Regions from separate parts of the Nocardioides sp. NPDC054178 genome, predicted to be linked through region 2. Evidence: riboswitches for the same ligand, from Rfam matches in the RefSeq annotation. Region 2 holds a riboswitch; the other holds the start of a gene.
The links. Region 2 has a riboswitch for cobalamin ahead of ACZ6WN_RS23950 (ABC transporter substrate-binding protein). Riboswitches for the same ligand answer to the same signal wherever they lie in the genome.
Positions count from the first base shown of each region.

Region 1: it holds a riboswitch for cobalamin, as region 2 does, so the genes downstream of both, ACZ6WN_RS22690 (FecCD family ABC transporter permease) here and ACZ6WN_RS23950 (ABC transporter substrate-binding protein) in region 2, are expected to answer to the same signal.

Region 1 is NZ_JBVJKY010000007.1:41,765-45,160, forward strand. It holds gene ACZ6WN_RS22680 (ribonucleotide reductase N-terminal alpha domain-containing protein) at 1-196, opposite strand, end outside; gene ACZ6WN_RS22685 (ribonucleotide-diphosphate reductase subunit beta) at 196-1,194, opposite strand; cobalamin riboswitch at 1,319-1,536, opposite strand; cobalamin riboswitch at 1,625-1,808, shown strand; gene ACZ6WN_RS22690 (FecCD family ABC transporter permease) at 1,920-2,939, shown strand; gene ACZ6WN_RS22695 (ABC transporter ATP-binding protein) at 2,936-3,396, shown strand, end outside.
Region 2 is NZ_JBVJKY010000007.1:303,270-306,665, forward strand. It holds gene ACZ6WN_RS23945 (FecCD family ABC transporter permease) at 1-435, opposite strand, end outside; gene ACZ6WN_RS23950 (ABC transporter substrate-binding protein) at 435-1,490, opposite strand; cobalamin riboswitch at 1,545-1,731, opposite strand; gene ACZ6WN_RS23955 (NAD(P)H-dependent oxidoreductase) at 1,760-2,458, opposite strand; gene ACZ6WN_RS23960 (sugar ABC transporter ATP-binding protein) at 2,637-3,396, shown strand, end outside.

The sequences.
Region 1 (3,396 bases), 260 kb from region 2:
CGGCCAGCTCACCGGCCGTCCTGGCGATGGTCTCGTAGCGCTCGCGGACGCTCTGGTCCGCGACGGTGTACTTCGCCTTGAACATCGCGTAGCCCGCGGTGGTCATGAAGGCAGGCACGGTGCCCTCGTCCTGCAGTGCCTTGCGCTCGGCGGAGAGCGCCTCCCAGCTGTTGCTGCTCGTCAGGCTGTCATCCATTAGAAGCTGAACTCCGTCTCGCCGATGTTGCGGTTGTATTCGTTGCCGGTGACCTGGAAGAAGTCGTGGAACTGGGTGCCGTTGATGCCGTTGTAGAACCACTCGGCGATCGGGTTGGCCTCGACGCCGAACAGCGGCTCCATCCGCATGTTCTCCAGCGTCATGTCGACCCGCGACTTCACGAACGCCTCCAGGTCGGCCTGGTCGATGCCGGCGATCGGCCCGTCGGCGAAGAGCATCTCCACGATCCGAGCCTCGTGCGCGTAGAGGTGCTCGGCCACGTCGCGGACGCGGGCGAACAGGTCGTCGCGCTCGGCCTCGAACTTGTCGGCCGGGACGGTCGCGGCGTACTCCTCCAGGGTGGTGTTGAACAGCCAGGCGCCGCCGGTGGCGTGCAGGTTCTCGTCGCGGGCGGAGAAGTTGATGCCGCTGATCACGTTCTGCAGCAGGTTCTTCCCGCCGGACTGGAAGTGCTTGAGGAAGGCGAAGTTGGAGTAGAGGACGCAGTTCTCCATCAGCGTGAAGACGCTCAGCGCGTAGAGCAGGTCCTCGTCGGCGATGGCGTCCCACACGAAGGCGATCCGCTCGGCCAGCACCGGGTCGTTCTTGTAGGAGTCGTAGAACTCCTCGGTGTCGATCATCAGCGTCTTGTTGAGCTTCGCGTAGAACGGCGCGTGCATGTTCAGCTCGGCGAACGAGAAGGCGTTGGTCATCATCTGGATCTCGGGCCGCGGGAACGCGTGGAAGAGCCGGTCGCCCCACACCTCGCCGCCGAGGATCAGCTCGTAGATGGTGAACAGCTTCAGCGTGGTCTTGACCGCGGCCTGCTCGGCGTCGGTCATGTTGACCAGGAAGTCCTGCTTGTCGTTCTCGACCGGGATCTCCTCGGCGGTCCAGAAGATGCTGCGCTGCTTCTTGGCCAGGTCCTCGGCCATCGGATAGTCGAAGACGTACGCCGACTTCTCGGTGCGGATCGGTAGACCCTCGGTGTCGATCAACTCATCAGCCCTTCTCCCGCGCCCCCGCGGCTCGCTCGGATGTCTCGTGCATCCGTGCCGGGGCAGGAGAGGACGGCGTCGTACGCGCTCGATCCCCTGACCTTCCCTCGAGGTCGCGGACCCCACCATGAGGTGGGCACTGGCAGGTCTTCGGACTCGTGGGCGTCATCGTGCTCGGTCCTAGTGGCCGTCGCTTCCCAGGAGCCGGCTTGCTCCCAGTGCTTCGTGACGGCGGTCGTTCCCACTCACCGCTGCGGGGCAGTCCCGGACTCGCACCGGGTTCCCTCTTGCCTCTCCCACCTCGTCGCCGAGGAGGGAGAACCAGCTGCGAGGACCACTATATGCGGGAATTACACCAATGCAACTTCCTAGATCTAGTGCTTCGCCGTGTCGTGCGGAACATCCCCGTCACCGGCTCGGCGACCCGTGCTAGCCTCGGCGCCGAGTCGAACGCATCCTGATGGATGCCAGGGAACTCCGGTGTGAATCCGGGACTGGCGCGCAGCGGTGAGGGCGACGGCGACGCTAGACAGCCACTGGGGACCGACTCCCTGGGAAGGCAGCGTCGCCGGTTGAACCCGAGTCCGAAAACCTGTCGGCTCAGCTGTTCGTCACGGCCCTCGCGACCAGGGTCCAGAGGACCTGAGAGGCCGACCTGCGTGCTGACGCCGAGCCGTGAGACCCCCACCCTGATTCCACGCACCACCGGAGCCGGGAGGCGACGGGTGCCGTTCGTGCCGCTGGTCGTGGGACTGCTGCTCGCCTCGGCGCTCAGCGCCGTGGTGTCCGTGGCCTTCGGCTCCGAGCGCATCCCTGTCGGCGAGGTCGTCGCGACCGTTCTCGACCGGCTCCGGGGTGAGCCGCCGGGGAGATGGGACGTGATCGTGTGGGAGCTGCGCGTGCCGAGGGCGCTGATGGCGCTCGCGGTCGGGGCGGGCCTGGCCGTCGCCGGCGCCGGCATGCAGACCCTGGTCCGCAACCCGCTCGCCGACCCGTTCCTGCTCGGGATCAGCTCCGGCGCCTCGGTGGGGGCGACGGCCGCCATCACCACCGGCGCGCTGGCCGGCCTCGGCGCCTACGCCGTCTCCGGCGGCGCCCTGGTCGGGGCGGTCGGCTCGGCCATGCTGGTCTGGCTGGTGGCCACCGCGCAGGGCGGGCTGACCCCGATCCGGTTGGTGCTCTCCGGCGTCGTGCTCTCCTCCGGGCTCTCCGCCATCGCCTCGTTCCTGGTGTTCATGAGCGATGACCCGCGCGCCGCGGACTCGGTGATGTTCTGGATGCTCGGCAGCGTCGGCGGAGCCAGCTGGGAGAAGCTGTGGCTGCCGGCGGTCCTCAGCCTCGGCCTCGGTCTCGGGATGCTGGCCCTGCACCGCTGGCTGGACGCGCTCGCCGCCGGCCCCGAGACCGCCGCCGCGCTCGGCGTGAACGTCGCGGCGCTGCGGACGACGCTCTTCGTCGCCCTGGCGGTGCTCGTCGGGGTCCTGGTCGCGGTCAGCGGTGGGATCGGGTTCGTCGGGCTGATCGTGCCGCACGCGGCCCGGCTGCTGGTGGGCGCGCGCCACCGGGTGGTGCTCCCGGTCGCGGCCCTGGGCGGTGGGGTGTTCCTGCTGTGGGTCGACGTGCTCGCCCGGCTGGTGGCGCGCCCGCAGGAGATCCCGTTGGGGGTGGTCACCGGCGTCGTCGGGGCGCCGCTCTTCCTGCTGCTGCTGGGCCGCGGCGGCTACCGCTTCGGCAGCGACCGATGAGTGGCCCCGCGCCCCGGCCGGCGCTGCGGCTGCGTGGGGTCGCCGCGAGGCTGGGCGAGCGCGACGTGCTTCGCGACGTCGACCTGGACGTGCCCGTCGGCACCCGCCTCGGGATCGTGGGTGTGAACGGTGTGGGCAAGTCGACCCTGCTGCGGATCCTCGCCGGGGTGCTGCGACCGAGTGCCGGGCACGCCTACCTCGACGACGACTCCGGCGACCTGCGGGAGACCGCCCGGATCAGCTCGCGCGAACGCGCCCGCCGAGTGGCGTACGTCCCCCAGGAGGAGGTCGCCTCCGCCGAGCTGCTCGTGGGCGAGATGGTCGCGCTGGGCCGGGTGCCCCGCACCCGGCCGTGGTCGCGAGGCGGGCAGCAGGAGCGCGAGATCGTGCGAGCGGCCCTCGACGCCGTCGGCCTGGCCGACCGCATCGACGACCCGTGCGAGCGTCTCTCGGGTGG
Region 2 (3,396 bases):
CACGCCGTAGACGTCGCCGACCCCCAGGTCCGAGGGTCCGACGGTGATCGCCCCGGCGACGGACGCCAGCACGAGCAGCGGAGCCAGGACCAGCAGGAGGCCGGTGATCCTGATCGCCGAGCCGTCACCCGCGTCGGTCGAGCCGTCGCCTACGTCGGTCGAGCCGTCACCTAGGTCGGTCGAGCCGTCACCTAGGTCGGCCGAGCCGTCACCTAGGTCGGTCGAGCCGTCACCCAGGTCGGGCGAGGCGTCACCCAGGTCGGTCGAGCCGTCACGTACATCGGCCGAGCCGTCACTCAGGTCGGCCGAGCCGTCACCCAGGTCGGCCGAAGCGTCACCTACGTCGCCCGAGGCGTCACCGCCCTGCCAATTCGGCCGACCGGGGTGACGCTTCGGCCGACGGGGGTGACGCCTCGGCTCGGGGCGTACCGACATCAGCGGAGGCCGAGGTCGGCGAGCTGGTCGGCGGTGCTCTCCACCGCGTAGACGGTGCGGATGGAGGGGTTGAGCTCGGCACCGGAGAGGGTCACGAAGCGGCCGTTGCGGACCGCGTCCATCCGGGCGGTGACCGGGTTGCTCCTCAGGTAGTCGATCTTGGCGCGGGCGGTCTCGGCGGTCTGGCTCTTGCGGGTCAGGTCGCCGAGGACGATGACGTCGGGGTTGCGCTCGGCGACGGTCTCCCAGTTGATCTGCGGCCACTCGTCGGTGGTGTCGTCGAAGACGTTCTCGATGCCGAGGGTGCGGCCGATGATCCCCGGGCCGCCGCAGCAGCCGGCCAGGTAGGGAGACTCGGAGTTGGCGAACCAGTACATCGCGCTCACCTCGCCTTCGGGCGCCTGGCTCTCGGCGGCCTCCAGGCGCCGAGACAGGTCGGCGACGAGCTCCTCGCCGCGCTCGGGGACGCCGAAGATCCGCGCCAGGTCGGTGATCTCCTGGAGGATCGTGTCGATCTCGAGGGTATCGTGGCGGGTGCCGTCGTCGTCGCCCTCGTTGTCCTTGAGGCACTCGGCGGGGGAGAGGTAGGAGCCCACGCCGAGCTTCTCCAGGTCCTCGGGCGTGGTCACCCCGCCCTCACCCAGCGTGCTGGCGAAGGAGGCCGTCACGAAGTCGGGCTCGGCCTCCAGGACGCGCTCGTAGGACGGCGCGTTCTCGGCGAGCCGGGGCACGTCCTCGTTGTCGGCGGCGAGCGTGTCGAGCACCGGGTCGGTCCAGCTCGCGGTGCCGGCCATCGAGTCGGCGAGGCCGAGCGAGAGCAGGATCTCGGTGGTGCCCTGGTTGAGCGAGACGACGCGCTCGGGCGGCGCCTCGAGGGTCAGCTCACGGCCGCAGTTGGTCAGGGTGAGCGGAAAGCCGGCCGCGTCTGCGGCCGCCTGCGGTGCGCCGGAGCGCTGGTCGGTGGCGCAGCCGGCCAGCGCGGAGCCGAGCACCAGGATGGTGCTCGCGGTGAACGTACGGGCCAGGGTCGGTCGGATGGTGCGGGAGGGGTGCACGTCGGTCCTCGAGCGGGTCGCGGGCTGGTGCGCGTCGCCCGTGCTGACCGGCAGCGGTCTGCTGCAGGGCCAGCAGGTCTTCGGACTCGGGATCGACCGGCGCGAGACGCCTTCCCAGACCCGAGGGCCCAGTGGCACAGTGTCCCGTCCGTCACCCACACCGCTGCGCGTCAGTCCCGGACTCTCACCGGGTTCCCGTGCCGGGACCGGGTCCCGAGCGGCTGGCCACACGACCGTAGCAGGCGACCCCGCCCCGGCAGGCCACGACCTCAGCCCTCGCGATGGGCGCTCAGCCCGTCCTCCCCGGGCGCGACCGAGTCGTGGAGCCGGATCGTGTGGTCGTAGTGCTCCTCGGCCATCGGCCGGTAGCCGATCCGCGGCTCCGTCATCACACCCTCGAGACGTACGCTCAGGTCGGCCTCGATCCGCGCCATGACCTGGGCGTCGATGGTGTCGGTGTCGGTGATCAGGTGCGGGCGGAGCGGGTCCATCCCGGTGTACCAGAACGTGCCGTGCAGCAGCGGCCACAGGACGTCCTCGATGTCTCCGCTGATCCCGCGCGGACCCAGGGTCGCGGCCCGGTCACCGGCGGTGACCACGGTCAGTGCGCGCTTGCCGACCAGGCCGCCCTTGCCGTACTTGAGCGGCTTGCCGGTCTCCGGGTCCGGTACGTCGAAGGCGAACCCCGACTCGAAGACCCGGTCGATCCAGCCCTTGAGGATGGCCGGCACCGAATACCACCACAGCGGGAACTGCACGACCAGCAACTCGGCCTCCCGCAGCCGCTCCTGGTGGCGGCGTACGTCGGCCTCGCCCTGCTCCACCAGAAGTGGATTGAAACCTTCTCGATAGAGGTCGATCTCGTCGACGCTCCAGCCGGCCGCGCGGAGCGCGTTCACGCCGACCTCGCGCAGCCGTCCGTTGAGTGATGACGCGTGCGGATGTGCCCATACCCAGAGTGCGTGCATGGGGCCCTGAACGCCGTCTGACGCGGCGGGATTCCCGCCTGGGCGTGGGCGGGCGGCGAAGCGGTCAGAGGACAAAGTCCGGATCTCGCTCAAATTAGCGGCCTCAGAGTGTTGACGTATGTGATTGCCATCACTAGCGTAAACCAGGCTTGAAACCTTTCAATTCGAGGAGTTGCCCATGCCGGACACACCCGCCGCACTGGAGCTGCGGGACGTGGCCAAGTCGTTCGGCCCCGTACGCGCCCTCCGGTCCGGAAGCCTCCGGGTCGAGGCCGGATCCATCCACGCGCTCGTGGGCGAGAACGGAGCCGGGAAGTCGACCCTGGTCAAGATCGTCGCCGGGCTCTATCGCCGCGACGCCGGCGACTACCTGCTCGCCGGGGAGCAGGTCGACTTCCGCAACACCGCCGACGCCAAGCAGGCCGGGGTCGCGGTCATCTACCAGGAGCCCACCCTCTTCCCCGACCTCTCGGTCACCGAGAACATCTTCATGGGACGCCAGCCGACCAACCGCTGGGGCAGGATCGACCGCGCCGCGATGCGCACCGAGGTCGTCGAGCTCTTCGCCAGGCTCGGCGTCCCGATCGAGCCCGACCGTCCGACCGAGGGCCTCTCGATCGCCGACCAGCAGCTCATCGAGATCGCCAAGGCGCTCTCGCTGGACGCCAAGGTCCTGATCATGGACGAGCCGACCGCCGCCCTCTCGGGCAACGAGGTCGAGCGGCTGATGAGCGTGGCGCGCACGCTGCGCGACCAGGGCTGCGCCGTGGTCTTCATCTCCCACCGCTTCGACGAGGTCTTCGCGCTCTGCGACACCATCACGGTGATGCGCGACGGCGCCTACATCTCCACCGACCCCATCTCGGCGGTCACCGAGGACGAGATCGTCCAGCGGCTCGTCGGGCGCGAGGTCTCCGACCTCTACCCGAAGCTCGAGG